Regions from separate parts of the Idiomarina sp. D18 genome, predicted to be linked through region 2. Evidence: predicted binding sites of a transcription regulator. Region 2 holds the regulator's gene; the other holds the start of a gene.
The links. The regulator MetJ, encoded in region 2, represses methionine synthesis genes. The targets are predictions, from matches to a motif close to TAGACGTCTAGACGTCTA.
Positions count from the first base shown of each region.

Region 1: a site for MetJ is predicted at 1,637-1,654, ahead of msrA (peptide-methionine (S)-S-oxide reductase MsrA). Genes of this name have one in related genera too.

Region 1 covers NZ_CM173240.1:1,990,423-1,999,227, forward strand. Annotated here, with positions in the region: gene rlmN (dual-specificity RNA methyltransferase RlmN) at 1-994, opposite strand, end outside; gene ndk (nucleoside-diphosphate kinase) at 1,074-1,505, opposite strand; gene msrA (peptide-methionine (S)-S-oxide reductase MsrA) at 1,670-2,218, shown strand; gene AC3AP5_RS09600 (IscS subfamily cysteine desulfurase) at 2,204-3,355, opposite strand; gene iscR (Fe-S cluster assembly transcriptional regulator IscR) at 3,371-3,838, opposite strand; gene trmJ (tRNA (cytosine(32)/uridine(32)-2'-O)-methyltransferase TrmJ) at 3,915-4,640, opposite strand; gene suhB (inositol-1-monophosphatase) at 4,754-5,551, shown strand; gene AC3AP5_RS09620 (DUF3545 family protein) at 5,602-5,775, opposite strand; gene AC3AP5_RS09625 (cytochrome b/b6 domain-containing protein) at 6,041-6,553, shown strand; gene ung (uracil-DNA glycosylase) at 6,540-7,214, opposite strand; gene AC3AP5_RS09635 (glycosyltransferase) at 7,290-8,387, shown strand; gene AC3AP5_RS09640 (glycosyltransferase family 25 protein) at 8,387-8,805, shown strand, end outside.
Region 2 covers NZ_CM173240.1:2,538,808-2,547,612, reverse strand. Annotated here, with positions in the region: gene argS (arginine--tRNA ligase) at 1-1,117, opposite strand, end outside; gene priA (primosomal protein N') at 1,201-3,396, opposite strand; gene rpmE (50S ribosomal protein L31) at 3,568-3,780, shown strand; gene AC3AP5_RS12205 (malic enzyme-like NAD(P)-binding protein) at 4,034-5,278, shown strand; gene metJ (met regulon transcriptional regulator MetJ) at 5,275-5,601, opposite strand; gene metL (bifunctional aspartate kinase/homoserine dehydrogenase II) at 5,776-8,214, shown strand; gene AC3AP5_RS12190 (penicillin-binding protein 1A) at 8,211-8,805, opposite strand, start outside.

The DNA.
Region 1 (8,805 bases), 550 kb from region 2:
CAGTAAAACCATAGTCCATTAATACTTTAGCGAAACGGTCAATGCGCGAATTACTCGAACGACCATAGTCGGAACCTGGGAATGGATTAAACGGAATCAGGTTGATTTTGCTCGGTGTATCTTTAAGCGTACGAGCGAGCTCATGCGCTTGATCCATCGAGTCGTTTACGTGATCGAGCATGACATACTCAACCGTCACTTTATGCTGAGCTTTTGACTGCTCAACGTATTTACGACTCGACGCTAAAAACTGTTCGATGTTGTACTTTTTGTTAATCGGTACGATTTCATTGCGCAGCTCGTCGTTAGGCGCATGCAACGAAATAGCGAGCATTACATCGATTTGCTCGCGTAGCTTGTCCAATGCCGGTACCACACCTGAGGTACTCAAGGTAACTCGACGTTTAGACAAACCAAAACCGTAATCATCCATCATGAGGTCCATCGCTGGCACCACATTGTTGAGGTTGAGCAGCGGTTCGCCCATACCCATCATGACTACGTTAGTCACAGGTTTGATACCTGTTTTACCATAGGCTCCGAGTAGCTGATTCACACGCCACACTTGGCCGATGATTTCCGCTACGTTGAGGTTACGGTTGAAACCTTGTTGACCCGTTGAGCAGAAAGTGCACTCAAGAGCACAGCCTACCTGTGATGAAACACACAAGGTGGCGCGGTCACGTTCTGGGATCCAAACAGTTTCAACATCTTGACCATCAAACAATGTCATCACGAATTTAATCGTGCCATCGCTCGATTGCTGCTGCTCGCGAATTTCTGGTGCGCGAATTTCAGCACATTGTTTGAGCTTCTCGCGTAGTCCTTTGTTGAGATTGGTCATCTCATCAAAGTCGTCGACACAAAAGTGATAGAGCCATTTCATGACCTGATCGGCACGGAACGGTTTTTCGCCCATCTCTTTGAAAAAGGCTTTCATTCCATCGCGGTTCAGGTTTAGAAGATTCACTTTTTTATCGATAGCGTTGGTCATAAATTTCCTGTATCTAAAAAGTACCGTGCGCCAAAGGGCGCACGATTTTATTCGTTAAACGATCAGTCTTGCGTAAGACTTATCGAGTACGTGGGCAGATCTCTTCATCGCTGAAGAAGTACGCGATTTCGCGTGCTGCAGTTTCAGCTGCGTCAGAACCATGTACTGCGTTCTCGTCGATAGTTTCAGCATAGTCTGCGCGAAGCGTGCCTGCCAATGCGTCTGCTGGGTTCGTTGCACCCATGATTTCACGGTTTTTCAGGATAGCTTCTTCGCCTTCCAATACTTGAACTACGATTGGACCTGAAGTCATGAATTCAACTAACGCGCCAAAGAAAGGACGCTCGCTGTGCTCTGCATAGAAGCCTTCAGCTTGTTCTTTGCTCAAGTGCATCATTTTTGACGCTACGATACGCAGACCTGCGCTTTCGAAACGATTATAGATTGCGCCGATTAAGTTTTTCGCAACCGCGTCGGGCTTAATAATTGATAAAGTGCGCTCTAAAGCCATCTTTTTTACTCCAAAATGGGTATTTAACCAGAGGTGAAAATTTCCGCGCGAATTATACGTTAGATCTCAGAAAAAATCGAATATCTATTGATTGTTTTTTAACTCGTTCTCAGCTACTATCGAAAAACGTTTAGCCTTATAGACGTCCAAAAGGAGTCCGTCAGATGTCGAATACGACCCAGTTCCAAAAAGCTACCCTAGGCGGTGGATGTTTTTGGTGTATTGAATCCGCATTTAATCAACTTAAAGGCATTGAATCGGCGCAGTCAGGTTACACTGGCGGCACAACCGAGAATCCGACCTACAAACAGGTCTGCAATGGCGATACCGGTCATGCGGAAGTTGTACAGTTAACGTTTGATCCGTCGATTATTAGTTATCGTCAGATTTTGGAAATCTTTTTTACCTTGCACGATCCCACCCAAGTGAATCGTCAAGGTAACGATGTGGGCACACAATATCGCACTTCTATCTTTTATCATGATGACGAGCAACAACAGATCGCGCTTGAACTCATTGATGAACTCGAAAATGATGTGGTGTTTGAAGATCCGATTGTGACAGAAGTTGCACCGCTCGACACCTTTTACAGTGCCGAGGATTACCATGATGATTACTTTAATCGCAATCCGGAGAACCCGTATTGCCAAGCGGTTATTTCACCTAAGCTGGCAAAATTCCGTAAAACCTTCGCTGAATTACTGCGCAGCTAACACGCGATAGGTGTTCAGTACATGGTCCGCGGCATATTCCATTTCCTGCAAGGTGGTGTCGCGGCCCAAACTAAACCTGAGCGATGCATGTGCCAGTTCATCGGATAAACCAATCGCGCGCAGCACATAAGAAGGCTCTACACTCGCGGATGTACAGGCTGACCCAGAAGAAATCGCTAAGTCCTTTAACGACATCAGCAATAACTCACCTTCTACATTAGCAAAGCGTAAATTCATGATATTGGGTACGCGTTGCGATACATCACCATTCAATTTAATGCCAGGCTCCGCTAATAATTTATCGAGAAACAACTGGCTCAACGCACGGTAATGTTCACGATCATCGCCTAAGCGTTGACGGGCAAGCTGCGCCGCTTCGCCTAAACCAACAATCTGATGGGTCGCCAAGGTACCCGAACGCATGCCGCGTTCATGCCCGCCCCCATGCATTTCAGCCTCAAGTTGTACTTTAGGTTTACGACGCACATAGAGCGCACCTATTCCTTTTGGCCCATACATTTTGTGTGCCGATATAGAAAGCAAGTCTACACCAAGTTGTTCTACATCAAGTGGCAGCTTACCGGCACTTTGCGCAGCATCGACATGCAGAAGTACGTTGTGTTCCCGACAACATGCACTGATCGCTGGGATATCTTGAATAACACCCAGCTCATTGTTTACATGCATCACACTAACTAATACCGTATCCTCGCGCATCGCTTGTTGTAATGCTTGGCTATCTATCAAGCCGTCTTTATCAACCGATAAAAACGTCACATCAAAACCTTCGCGCTCAAGCTGCAGTGCCGGATCAATAACGGCTTTGTGCTCTGTCGCCACCGTAATTAGATGTTTTCCCTTATTACGCGGCTGATGCATGACACCTTTTAATGCTAAATTATCCGATTCTGTCGCACCCGAGGTGAAAACGATTTCACGCGGGTCGGCGTTGATTAAATCCGCAACTTGATTTCGCGCGATGTCTACTGCCTCCTCCGCCTGCCAACCGAGGCGGTGCGAGCGCGACGCCGGATTGGCAAAAACGCCATCCGCTGTTAAGTACTTCATCATGGCATCTGCGACGGATTTGTCCACGGGCGTGGTTGCCGCATAATCAAGATAGATAGGCTGTTTCAAAACAACTCTCCGCTATTACAGCACATTGAGCTCTATTTTCTGGTTGTTGTCACCCACTTGGCGGTTGCCAATTTGTGCCACCTCTTTAGTGGCCATCAGTTCGGCGAGGGTAATGCCGTCCAGAAATTGTGCGATACGATCACTGAGCCCTTCCCAGAGTGAATGGGTCAGGCACTGCTCACCGTTGTGACAATTACCTTTGCCTTGGCATTTGGTCGCGTCGATAGACTCGTCAACGGCATCGATCACCGCACCGACAGAGATTGAGTCGGCATCTCGCCCAAGGCGATAGCCACCTCCAGGTCCTCGCACGCTGTGAACCAATCCCCGCTTACGTAAGCGAGCAAAGAGTTGCTCAAGATAGGATAACGAAATGCCTTGGCGATCTGAGATATCTGCTAGGGGCACGGGTGCTTGCTTTGCAAACATCGCGACGTCGAGCATCGCTGTCACTGCATAGCGACCTTTTGAAGTCAGGCGCATCAATCTCCCCCTCTAATAACTCAGTGTGATCGTTCTCCTAATTAGTGTACTTTTCCGACTAAATTAGTCAAGTATTCTAAGAACCCGAGTTGTTCGTTTGCTTATCCACGGAAGCCAGGATACCGCGCAAGATGTTGAGTTCGTTTTCCTCGGGACGCGCACGGTTAAATAAGCGTCGCAACTTGGTCATAACTTGCCCTGGATGTTGGCGAATAATGAAGCCCGTATCTGTCAGCGTCGACTCTAAATGTTGATAAAACTGCTCGAGTGCCTCAACGCGAGGATACGCTTGAGTAACTTCAGGCATTTCGTCCTGTTCAAGGAACTGCATGCGCACTTCGTAGCACACGGTTTGAACGGCCATCGCCAAATTCAGCGAACCATAGTCGGGGTTGGTCGGGATATGTAAATGAAAATGGCTTTGCTGCAACTCTTCGTTTGTGAGACCACTGTTTTCACGACCAAATACGATCGCGACAGGGTATTTCGGTGCTTCGCTTAGCACCTGCCCTGCTGCTTGACGCGGACCGAGCAACGGCCAGTCAAGGGTACGATTACGGGCGCTGGTAGCAAGTACTAAGCCACAGTCGTCTATCGCTTGGTCGAGTCGTTCAACAATACGCGCGTTAGCTAAGATATCGGTAGCGCCAGCGGCGAGTGCCGATGCATGGCTGTCCGGCTCCGAAACCGGGTCGACTAATACTAGATCGCTAAAACCCATGGTTTTCATCGCCCGTGCGACGGAACCGATGTTGCCAGTATGTGAGGTATTCACCAGTACAATTCGAACGTTATCGAGCATGACAGTGCCTTTATCTAATTTTAACCAGTGTAGAAAAGTTGCGCATTCTACCTCAACACTGGTAATATGCGCGACCTTAAAATTCGTTCTTTCACAGCACAGGTAATTTGAAAATGCATCCGATGTTAAACATTGCGGTGCGCGCAGCGCGTGCAGCCGGTAAAATTTTGCTTAAAGAATTCGATCAGGGTCAACCTATCGATGCAACCGCCAAAGGCCCAAACGACTGGGTATCTGAAATGGATAAGGCGGCTGAACAAGCGATCATCAATACCATTAAAAAGGCTTATCCTGAACACGGTATTATCGCTGAAGAGAGCGGCACGCAAACGGGTAAAGATAACGATTTTCAGTGGGTTATCGATCCGTTGGACGGCACAACAAATTACTTGCGCGGTGTTCCCCACTTCTGTATTTCTATTGCTGTCGTTCATAAAGGAACGGTACAACAAGGCGTCGTTTACGATCCTGTACGCGAAGAACTATTCACCGCATCACGTGGCGCGGGCGCTCAGCTTAATGGCCGTCGGTTACGTTTATCACCATTAACAGAACTTAATGGTGCATTGCTCGCAACAGGTTTCCCTTTTAAAGCAAAACACCGCTACGATGAATATCAGGCGATGTTTGGTCGCTTATTTGAGCGTTGTGCGGATATGCGCCGTGCTGGTGCTGCAGCCCTCGACCTCGCCTATGTTGCCGCGGGTCGTTACGATGGCTTCTTCGAGCTTGGCTTGAAGCCATGGGATTTGATGGCCGGTGACCTCCTTGTACGAGAAGCAGGCGGCATCGTGACTGATTTTGAAGGTGGCCACAATTATGTTCAAAGCGGCCATATCGTGGCCGGCGCACCTAAGGTGCTCAAGCAGATGCTCGCACAACTGCGTAAAAAGCCAGAAAGCAACGACTAAACGCTATGATAAGAACGACAAAGGCCGGCAAATTTGCCGGCCTTTTTCTTTTAACGAAGCTCGATTTCTTCCAAATCGATATCAAACGAAGAATCGATATCGGTGAGCTCCTCGCGTAAGAGGTATTTTTCTTTTAATTGTTCTATTTCACGCCACCTACGCTTACTTGTGCGTCCTTTCGATGATTTTTCACTTACTTTCTGAAGCTCTTCTGAATGGTCCATGACTACCTCTCAGTATCATTATAATTATGGATTAGCGCACAAAACAAACTGCCTAACAATTTGTTCACATATGATTAAATATCACACTTTTTGCAAGAATAAAAGCAGTTTGTTTCAAATATGTTAACTGTGGATGAATCTTACATGACATGGATCATGACATAGACACTTGTAAGGAATAAGTTAAACGAAAGTTGCTCTAATTAAGATAAATTTAAGTTTCACGGCATAGGCTAAAGCCAAGTGAATCAACGAGGTTAAACTCATGAATACATCCACACATTACTCTGCGCTTGCACAGTTTATGCACTGGCTCACTGTAATCGCACTCTCAATCATGTTAACACTCGGCTTTATGATGGTATTTGCCGACGAACGCACCTTTAAACATGCCGTTGAAGGCATTCATGTAACGACAGGCTTTTATCTTGGGCTCTTCTTATTAGTGCGCATTGGATTTAGAGCATTCGCAGGCTTTCGCGCGCCAGAGCCCGATGAGCAAACAACATTTAAGCTCGCTAAAGGATTACAAAGCTTGATGTTACTGACACTCTTAGTCGTGCTCATCACCGGTCCTTTATACTTATTCACCGAAGGCGAAGGGATCGCTCTTTCTTCACAAACTACTTGGCTTATTGATCTCTCCGGTTGGTCATGGCTTCATGAACCCGCCGAAGAAATACACAAGATCCTGGCAACTTACGTACTACCAAGTTTGATCGCGCTGCACATGCTTGCGGCTATCAAACAGTTTCATCGTGAAGTTAATCGACGCTGATACCCGGCGCCCATTGAATGGGTGTCCGTCCGTGCGCCATGAGGTATTGATTGGCTTGCACAAAGTGATGCGCTTCGAAAAAGCCACGATGAGCGGATAATGGTGAAGGATGAGGTGCCTTTAATATGCAGTGCTTATCGTCCGGGATAAGTGCTGCCTTTTTTTGCGCATGAGCGCCCCACAACATAAATACGATGTTGTCGTACTCGTTAGCTAAGCGCTCAATCACTGTGTCGGTGAAGGTTTCCCAGCCCCAATTTGCGTGACTATGTGCCTGACCCTGTGCCACCGTGAGTACCGTGTTGAGTAGCAGCACACCTTGTTGCGCCCAAGCCGTTAAATCACCATGAGTCGGTGCTTGTGCTTCGGGGTAATCTTGCATAATTGCCTTGAGAATATTCCGCAATGAGGGCGGCAATTTAACGCCCTCAGGTACCGAAAAGCTCAAGCCATGCGCTTGTCCAGGCCCATGGTAAGGGTCTTGCCCCAAAATAACGACTTTAACCTGCTCAGGCGCAGTCAGTTTAAGCGCGTTAAACACCTCCGATTCGGGTGGAAAGATAACCTCTGTTTCTCGCGCCTGTTCGACACGCTGCATGAGTTGCACAAAGTATTCTTTTTGCTTTTCCTCTGCCAGGAGTGGCTGCCACGCTTTTGCCATGATACGACCTTACTTGATGATTCACTTTGCCCTATAATGCCACTCACTAGCTAGGTTTTAAAAGGTACATCGTTTTTGCGAGTCATTCATTTTGTTACGGGTGGTTTTTCCGGCGGCGCTACGCAGGTCGCTCTATCTTTGGTGCGTGCGACGCAGCACGAGCCCGACGTAGAGAGCATTCTGGTGCTTCGAAAGAAAAGCCATATGCCCAAACAGCGGGTCGAAGCACTCAGGCAGGAAGGTATTCGCGTGTATGTCGTTAATAACTGGCTACACCTTACAACTGTCTTCGCACTCGTACGTCTTTGTCACCAGTTAAAACCTGATGTTTTTGTCGCCCATGGATTCAGTGAACATTTGTGGGGCCGCTTGGCGGCTTACTTGGCGGGTGTGCCGCATATCGTTCAAGTGGAACACAACACCAAAGAGCGTTACACCCGGTTTCGCTATTGGCTATCGCGTAAACTAAATACAGTCACAGATGCCATTGTTGGCTGTTCAGAAGGTGTCCGCCAAGTACTCCTTAGGCGGGGTTATGACGCTGACAAATGCATAGCGATTAGCAATGGCATTAAGCCCGACCCTTTCATCGATGAACCCGTACCAGCATCAAAGCGCCCAAATGACATTATCATGGTAGCGCGTATTGCAAAGCAAAAGGACCATCGTACTCTCATCGAGGCGATCGCCATTTTGCAGCAGCGCCATGTAAACGTTAAGCTGCACCTCGTTGGCAAGGGTAAGCCACGTATCGTTGATGGGCTCAAACAACAAGTCCAAACATTAGGTCTGGAATCTCAAGTTGAGTTTGCGGGTTTTCGCTCAGACGTGCCGGAATTGCTAAAAAGCACACGTATTTTTGTGCAGTGTACTCATTATGAGGGAATGCCGCTGACTTTGATCGAAGCCATGGCGGCTGGATGTGCGGTCGTTGGTAGCCAAGTACCCGGTGTACAAGAAGTCATTGTTGAAGACAGCAACGGTCTGACACATCGGCACCAAGACGCGGAGCACTTAGCTGACCAACTTGAGCGGTTGGTAAAAGACGATTCACTCTGCGACCGTCTTGCGCTATCGGCCCGTCAAGACGCCCTCTCGCATTACACGCAAACTCAGATGAGCCAACACTATCTCAATCTATTTAGAGATCTAAAGCAAGGATCAAGCCGCTGATGAATGTGAAAATTTTCTTGATTAACTTAGATCGCTCTACCGAGCGCTTGGAAAAAGCCGCGCAACAATTGAATCGGCTCAATGTGCCGTTTGAGCGAGTATCAGCGGTGGATGGTTCAAAGCTCACGGGAGCAGAGATCGATGCGGCGTTTGATACTGAGCAAGCCGAACGACGAACCGCTTATAATTTGACGATTGGTGAAATTGGATGCTACCTCAGCCATGTTGAGTGTTGGCGACGGATTATTACCGACAAACTCGATTTCGCCATTATTCTTGAAGATGATTTAGTCTTAGACGATCAATTCCCCCATGCTATCAGTGCTATCGAACAGTTCACTCATAGCAATGAATGGGACTATATTAAGCTGGCTAACCCCTTTAAAAAGCGTCCTTACCAAACGCGAACAGCACTCGA
Region 2 (8,805 bases):
ATCCATAATGCTGAGTTTTAATATCACCCTCAATGAACTTGGCTTTACGCGCTAAGGTAAAGATCTGTTCGAAGTGCAAAGATTGACGCGCATCGACAAAATACATCAGGTAGTCGCCACCGAGTTCTTTTTGACGATACTGGATTGCAGCAAGGTCAGTGGTCGCATACAAATAACCGCCGCCCTTTTTCTGCACAATAATTGGAAGGGGTTCACCTTCTTTACCTTTAAACTCGTCTAAAAATACGCACTGCGCACCTTGGTCTTCTACTAACAGCCCTTGCTCTTTGAGATGTTCGATAACACCGGGCAGACGGTCGTTATAAGCACTTTCGGCCATCACATCGTCACGGGTTAACTTCACACCCAAACGATCATACACTTCCTGACAGTGCGTCAGCGATACATCAATAAATTGATTCCACAGCTTCAAGCAATAGTCATCACCTGACTGTAGCTTGACGACTAATTCACGTGCCCGCTCGGCAAAATCTTCGCTTTCGTCGAAGCGCTTTTTGGCAGCTTTATAAAAAGTTTCTAAATTACTGAGCTCATAGTTAGCCGCTTCGCTATCCAGCTCTTCCATGTGCGCCAGCAACATCCCGAACTGAGTGCCCCAATCACCTACGTGGTTTTGGCGAATCACCTTATGGCCCAACATTTCGGCGGTACGCGATACCGCATCGCCAATAATCGCCGAGCGCAAATGACCTACGTGCATTTCTTTCGCTAGGTTAGGTGATGAATAATCAATAACAATGGTCATTGGCTTTTCAGCACGCTGAATACCGAGATCAGCACTACTCAGCATGGTGGTTAACTGACTCTTTAACTGGTCCTGTGCGATCGTAAAGTTAATAAAGCCAGGTCCAGCGATATCGGTTTTGGCAATCAGCGTGTTCGCCGGAATCGCTTCAATAACCTTTTCCGCTAATTGACGCGGATTCATTTTTGCAGGCTTTGCCAGCATCAACGCCAGATTGGACGCAAAGTCGCCGTGTGACTTATCTCGTGGTCGGTCCAACTGAATCTTCACGGTTAGATCCGTAGGAAGAATACCGTCAGCTTTTAATTGGCCCACAGCATCAGTAATTAACTGTTCAAGTTGCTCTTTCATCGACACGACTACCTGTATTAACGTTAAAAAGGAAAGAAAAAGTGATTCACAATAAGAGGGTTAGTTTACCTGTTTTTGCGCGTTTATGTGAAGTCTTGTGGATCAATGTCCAACGACCATCGTATACGGTTGAGAATACTGAGGTTTTCCCACTGGCTGAGTAAATATTTAACGACTTGATAGCGTTGTTTACGCGATGTCGTCTGCAGTATCCATTGATAACGATAACGACCTGCTCGTTTTTCCATTAACGCGGGAATCGGACCGACGCCCATGACGCCCGCAACCTCGGGTAAGCAAGCAGCCATATGATTCAATGCCTCGACAACTTGCGCTTTGTCGGTACTTTCGGCCCGCACCAGCGCCCAATGCTTGAACGGGGGAAGCGCTGTCGCCTGCCGTTCAGCCAAAGCGGTTAGCGCAAAGTGTTGGTATCCATTATTTAGCAAATCTTGCACTAAGTCGTGCTCGGGATGATGCGTTTGTAGCACGACTCGGCCGCGTTTGTGAGCTCGACCCGCGCGACCCGATACTTGTGTAAACAGCTGAGCCAACCGCTCTGGCGCGCGAAAATCAGCGCTATACAAAGCGCCATCGACATCCAACAGCGCGACTAAAGTCACATTGGGGAAATGGTGCCCCTTGGCGAGCATCTGGGTACCCACCAAAATGTGATGTTTATGCTCGGAGGCCGATTTTAAGTGTGCGTCTAACTCGCCTTTGCGTCGTGTAGAGTCCCGGTCTATCCGCAAAACGCTGTGCTCGGGAAATCGTTGATTAAGAAAATCTTCGAGTTGTTCGGTACCCACACCATGCGATATTAAATGCGTTGAGCCACATTGCTCACACTGCTTTGGGACAGGCCGTTGGCTATCGCAATGGTGACAATGTAGGCGCCGTTGTGCTTGGTGCAACGTATAATACGCATCGCAACGTTTACACTGAGCAATCCACCCACACTCATGACACATCAGCGCAGGTGCGAAGCCACGCCTATTTAAAAACAGTAGCACCTGGTTATGCTTACTTAGCTCCTGTTCTATTTGTTGTAGCAAGGGTTCCGACAAGCCCGCCTGCATCGGTAGACCTTTCAAGTCTATAAGTTCATGCTCAACGCTTTCTGCAACACCGGCGCGTTGAGTTAGTTGCAACCAGTGAAAGCGCTGATTAACGGCATTATTAAGGGTCTCGAGCGCAGGCGTAGCACTGCCTAGAATGATCGGAATATCAAGTAATTGCGCACGTTTAATCGCAATATCGCGAGCGTGATAACGAAATCCATCCTGCTGCTTATAGGACAAGTCGTGCTCTTCATCGACGACGATCATGCCTAAATCAGCGAACGGAGTGAAAATGGCTGAACGTGTACCAATGACAATGCCTGCCCGATTCGATCGACTGTTGAGCCAAGCATGAAGGCGTTCTGTATCATTAAGGTTAGAGTGTAAGACCTCGACTGGAACATCAAAACGTTGCCGAAAGCGCTTAATCGTTTGCATCGTCAAGCCAATTTCAGGTACTAAGACTAGCACTTGCCGACCTGCTGCTAAGACATGCTCGATAGCTTGTAAATACACCTCGGTTTTGCCACTCCCGGTTACACCCTCGAGGAGAAAGCTTGCATGACCAGATATTTGCTTAATTGCGCTAAGCGCAACCGCTTGTTCTTGGTTAACCGCGAGTGGTTCTTCGCTGAGCGCCATCTGCCAATGTTGTTCTGCATTAAGCTCAGGCCTTTCTTCAATGCGTCTAACCCAGCCTTTATCGCAAGCAGCGCTACTGACTGTGGTACTAATCTGAGCCTGCTTAAGTTGCGCTGCGCTGACTCGACCTTGTCTTAATAGCCCGAGTAATTGCTTCTGCTTGGGCGCTCGGTCAAGCGCAGTATCACTCGCACTCGGTGCATCCTGCGCCAACTCATAATAAGTAACGGGCGCATAGCCGATGGGTTTCCCCTGTCTCAACAATATGGGTAAAGCATTAGCAAATACATCACCCAGACTATGCTGATAGTAATCTGACGCCCAATTTAAAAGTTGCCACAGCTCGGCTTTCCATACCGCGGTGGTATCTAGTTGTGCCAGCACTGACTTGGCTTCAAACGTGCTCGGCGCTGCAACATTAAGTTGCGTTATAATGCCGACCAATTGCCGTTGACCAAAAGGCACCCGCACACGCGCACCGAGCACTGCCGGTTCCGACAAATCATATTGGTAAGTGAAGCTGCGCCGCAACGGCAACGGTAACGCCACTTCAATGTAGTGAGGGCTGTCTATCATAGCGCTATTCTGAAACGCAATGAGCGATAAAACAAGCGTAATAAGCCTCTTGAATGATCAGTGAAGATCGCATAAAATGCCGCGCTCTTAAACATTGTTGTTTTTTTACACATGGTGTCCTGCGCAGACGAGGCGACTGGATAGCGATGTGGCCTAACTCGAGGTATTCCCATGAAACAAGGTATTCATCCTAAGTACGAAGCAATCAAAGTAACTTGCTCGTGCGGTAACGAATTTGAAACTCGCTCTACTCGCGTAGAAGATCTACACATCGACGTATGTTCAGAGTGCCACCCATTCTACACTGGTAAGCAACGTGTAATGGATACAGGTGGTCGTGTCGACAAATTCAAGAAACGTTTTGGTACTTTGGGCAAAAAATAGTTGCCGGTACGCAAAACGTATAAAAATGAGCTTTTCAGCCCATTTTTACAAAAAAGGCGCCAAATGGCGCCTTTTTTCATATCTACTCTGCTCAGAGACACCATTGTTAAAGAAAAGTTGACTGGTGTGTTTTTAAACACATCAAAAGTTAGCATGATCTGAGTGAGTCCACATAAGCAGGTAAGATTTGTTATTTTCCTAATTGCCTTTATCCTAATACATCATCCTTTATTCATTTTTTCAGGTTGCCTAAATGTCAGATTTCCGCCAAAAAGCGTTGGATTATCACCAATACCCCACACCAGGTAAGATTTCAGTTGAACTCACCAAGCCAGCTGACTCTGCGAAAGACTTAGCGCTTGCCTACAGTCCGGGTGTTGCGGAACCAGTGAGAGCCATAGCTGAAGATCCCGACAATGCCTATAAATATACGGCGAAAGGCAATATGGTCGCTGTTATTTCTAATGGTACCGCGATTCTTGGTTTGGGTAACTTGGGGCCGCTGGCATCAAAGCCCGTGATGGAAGGGAAAGCACTGTTATTTAAGCGGTTTGCAGGATTAGACTCCATCGATATTGAAGTCTCCCATCGCACTACTCAAGATTTCATTAATACAGTGGCGAATATAGCCGACACATTTGGTGGTATTAATCTTGAGGATATCAAGGCGCCTGAGTGTTTCGAAATCGAGCAAGCGCTTATTGAAAAATGTAACGTACCTGTGTTTCATGATGACCAACACGGCACGGCTATTGTGACCGCTGCAGGCATGTTGAATGCACTTGAAATCCAAGGTAAGTCCCTTAAAGATGCCCATATTGTTTGCATGGGTGCGGGGGCCGCCGCCATCGCCTGTATGGAGCTACTTATCAAATGTGGTGCGCAACGCGAACATATTTACATGTTGGATTCCAAAGGTGTCATCCATACTCGCCGCGAGGATCTCAACGAATATAAAGCGCTCTTCGCAAACAACACTGACAAACGGACGCTCGAAGAAGTCATTGAAGGGGCCGACCTGTTTCTCGGTGTTTCGGGACCTGACCTACTCTCGCCAGAAACGCTTAAACTGATGGCTGATAAGCCGATCGTGTTCGCTTGCTCTAACCCGGATCCAGAAATTAAGCCCGAATTAGCTCAGCAAACTCGCGACGACATTATTATCGGCACAGGTCGTTCTGACTACCCTAACCAAGTCAACAATGTGTTGTGCTTTCCGTTCATGTTTCGCGGCGCTTTAGATGTGCGTGCAACCGCAATTAACGATGAGATGAAAATTGCAGCGGTTGAAGCCATCCGCCAGCTCGCAAAAGAGGAAGTGCCTGATGAGGTCAAAAAAGCAGCCGGTATTGATGAACTCACTTTCGGCGCTGATTACATCATTCCTAAACCCATGGACCCTCGCTTGTGTCAGCGCGTAGCTAAGGCAGTGGCAGAGGCAGCGGTCGATTCTGGTGTTGCCAAAATCCCGCTACCTGAAAACTATATGCAAGATTAAGGCGTATCGAGTTCATCATCTGCAGGAATTGGAAGCCCTCGTGCTTCTAATTCTTCGCGTACTGCCTTAGGTATTTTATTTGGATTGGTCTTTTCTAAATCGGTATCCGTCGGCAACGGTTGGCCCGTAAAAGCGTGTAAAAAGGCTTCGCAGAGTAGTTCGCTGTTCGTAGCATGACGTAAGTTCTTAACTTGACGGCGAGTTCGCTCATCGGTGAGTACTTTAAGCACGCGAGTCGGTATTGATACGGTTACCTTTTTTACCTGTTCGCTTTTACGCCCGTGCTCTGCATAGGGGTAGATATAATCACCATTCCACTTCATCGTGAGAGTCCTGCCTTAGTCAAAAACCATATAAGTTATATTGAATTTTACTCAATCCCAGATGAAGGTCAAATTTTATCCGTCTAGATGGCTAAAATTTGCTGACATTTGGCGTTTGATGTTTTAGCCTTAGTCATTACATCAGTTAATTCATTTATTTGAGAGGTATCGCCAATGACCGCAGAGCCGAGCTTAGATCAGATTCGGACGGTAGCCGATAACGTTCAAGTGCATAAGTTTGGCGGCAGTAGTTTGGCTGACGCTTTTTGTTATCGTCGCGTGGCACGCATTGTAACCGAATATGCAGGCGCAAGCGATGTTGTGGTGGTCTCGGCGGCGGGTGATACCACTAACCGTATTTTAGCAATTATTAAAGCTCAAAAGGAGTCTGGCGATACGGCTGATATTTTACTCGACCAACTGGAGCGGTTCCAACAAGGATTAATCCACGAACTTCTCGGTAGCGAGTTTGCGGCACCTATCCTTGAGCAGTCGACTGTGGATTTTCAACGCTTCCGCGACTTCGTTGCGGGTAAAGAAATTATCGAACACGAAGCAGAACTGCTGTCTTACGGTGAACTTTGGTCAGCTCGACTCCTTGCGGCATTATTAAGGAAACAAGGTACTAAAGCAGACCATATTGATGCACGTGACTTCCTAAAGGCTGAAGACGCCCCTGAGCCCGTTATTCAGGAGTTAGAGTCGCGCCATAATTTATTAAATCGCGTAGCACCTTTTCCCGGCACACGATTTATTGTTACAGGCTTTATTGCACGCGGTTTAAACGGTGAGAGCCTCACACTAGGTCGTAACGGCAGTGACTATTCTGCGACTTTGGTTGGTAGCTTACTTAATTCAAAGCAAGTCACTATTTGGAAAGACGTCGCCGGTGTTTATTCAGCCGATCCGCGTAAGATAGAACGTGTCGTCAGTTTGTCGACCTTAGATTGGAGCGAAGCAGAAGAGCTGGCTCGATTAGGCAGCCCGGTGCTACACCCTCGCACATTCCAACCTGTTGACCGCGATCGTATGGTCATTTCGGTGCGCTCAAGCCTAAAAGTTGAAAATCAGCAGACCCGTATTGGCAATTTCGAACATACAGAACCTAAGGGTAAAGTATTCACATCTTTGTCCGAAGTTGTATTGTTTAAGGTCGAACTCAACGACCGCGAGCTCGTCAAACAACTTGACGCGCTGGATTTAACGCCATTGGTAAGCTGGACCGAACCCGAAAAACATCAGCAATACTTGGTTTTCCACCAAAACCACTTGAACTACATCAGCCACTGGCTCGACCGCATCAATGCGGGTAATGCGGTCACGCAAATCCACGGCTATTCAATGGTGGCACTGGTTGGTAATCGCATTCAAGAGACGGATCAATACAATACCTTCAAACTACAGTTAGGCGAACAGAAGGTGCGTCGCTTTGCGGTCAGCGAAGATGGGTGCTCTGCGGTCGCAATATTAGAACAAAAACTCGATAACCGTTTACTCAATCGTCTTCATAGCCAGTTATTTAACTATCGCCGTAGCTTAGGCGTGTTAGTCATTGGTCGCGGGAACATTGGTACTGCTTGGTTGGACTTATTCCGCCAGCAACGCGACCGCATTAATCAGGTGATGGATGTACGTGTTATCGGTATCGCTAACTCTAAGAAGCTCTGGCTTGACTATAGCGGCGTCGAATTGAGTGAATGGCAAGCAGGGTTTGACCGTTTATCACGTCCTTACGTGCTAACCGAGTTACTACGCGAATTACCTAATGCCCCTTATGATGAACTGGTCATGATTGATTTAACCGACGCGAAGCCGGTCGCTCAACTGTACCCAAGCTTGTTTGCTAATGGTTTACATATTATCAGCGCAAATAAACGAGCAGGGTCGGCCGAGGAGGCACTGTATCGCGAAATTCGCACGATTCAACATGAGTATAAACGCGAGTGGCTATATAACACTACGGTCGGTGCTGGCCTGCCGCTTAATTATGCCATCAACGATCTGCGTGGTTCCGGTGACGAGATTCGCAGTATTTCAGGGATTTTTTCGGGCACCATGTCTTGGCTATTCGAGAACTTCACAGACGGTGTTAAATTCAGTGATTTAGTATTAGAAGCTAAAAAGCGCGGCTATTCAGAGCCCGACCCACGTGAGGATTTATCCTGTCAGGATCTGGTACGTAAGCTATTAATCTTAGCTCGCGAAATTGGTCTTAAACTTGATTGGGAAGATATCAGCGTGAGCAGTTTGGTGCCTGAAAGTCTTCGCGATATCTCTGCCAGTGAGTTTTTACAACGAGCTCACGAGTTAGACGAGCCAATGGATACCATGCTTAAGGAAGCAGCCAAAGACGGTAATGTGCCGCGCTTACTCGCTAGCTTCTCGGTCTCTGAAGAAGGGCGGGTCAGTGCGAAAATAGGTGTCGAATATATTCCAGCAGGCGATATGCTGGCCAACCTGATCCCTGGCGAGAATATCTTTGTGATATACACCGATTGGTATTCAGAAATGCCACTGGTTATTAGCGGCCCAGGCGCAGGTAAGCACGTCACAGCCGGCGGCGTACAATCTGATCTCAACCAATTACTGGCAAAACTAACGGTGACGGGTTAGAACAACCCGTCTTCGTTATTAAAGATATCTTTGTTATCGCGCTCATCTTGAGCATATTCAGTTGGCTCGGTGCCACTGATAAAATACTCGAAGCGGCTCGTGTAGTCGTTTCGATGCGATAACTTACCCGTTTCCATATCAATTCTCACACTCACCACGTTGGGTGGAATGGTAAAGTCATCGGCTGGAAATTTGCCGACCGCTTTTTCCATGAATAAGATCCACCCTGGCAATGCGGTTTTCGCACCCGCTTCACCTCCTGAGATTGGTTGTTCTTTACTACTCAGCAACGGGTTCATCGTAGTCCGACCCAACTCGCGTGATACATCGTCAAAGCCCACCCATGTGGTGGTCACTAACCCCGTCGTAAAGCCAGAGAACCAGGTGTCTTTAACATCATTGGTGGTACCGGTTTTACCTGTAATCGATCGTCCCGTGACATTAACGATAGGTTTAGAACGTTGGATGCGCCATGAAGTACCATTCCAGCCTGTTTTATGAGCCCAACTGCCTCCACCCCATACCGCTGAATTCATCGCTTGGGCAACCAAAAAAGCGTTCTGCTCAGAAATTATACGGGGCGCTGCATTC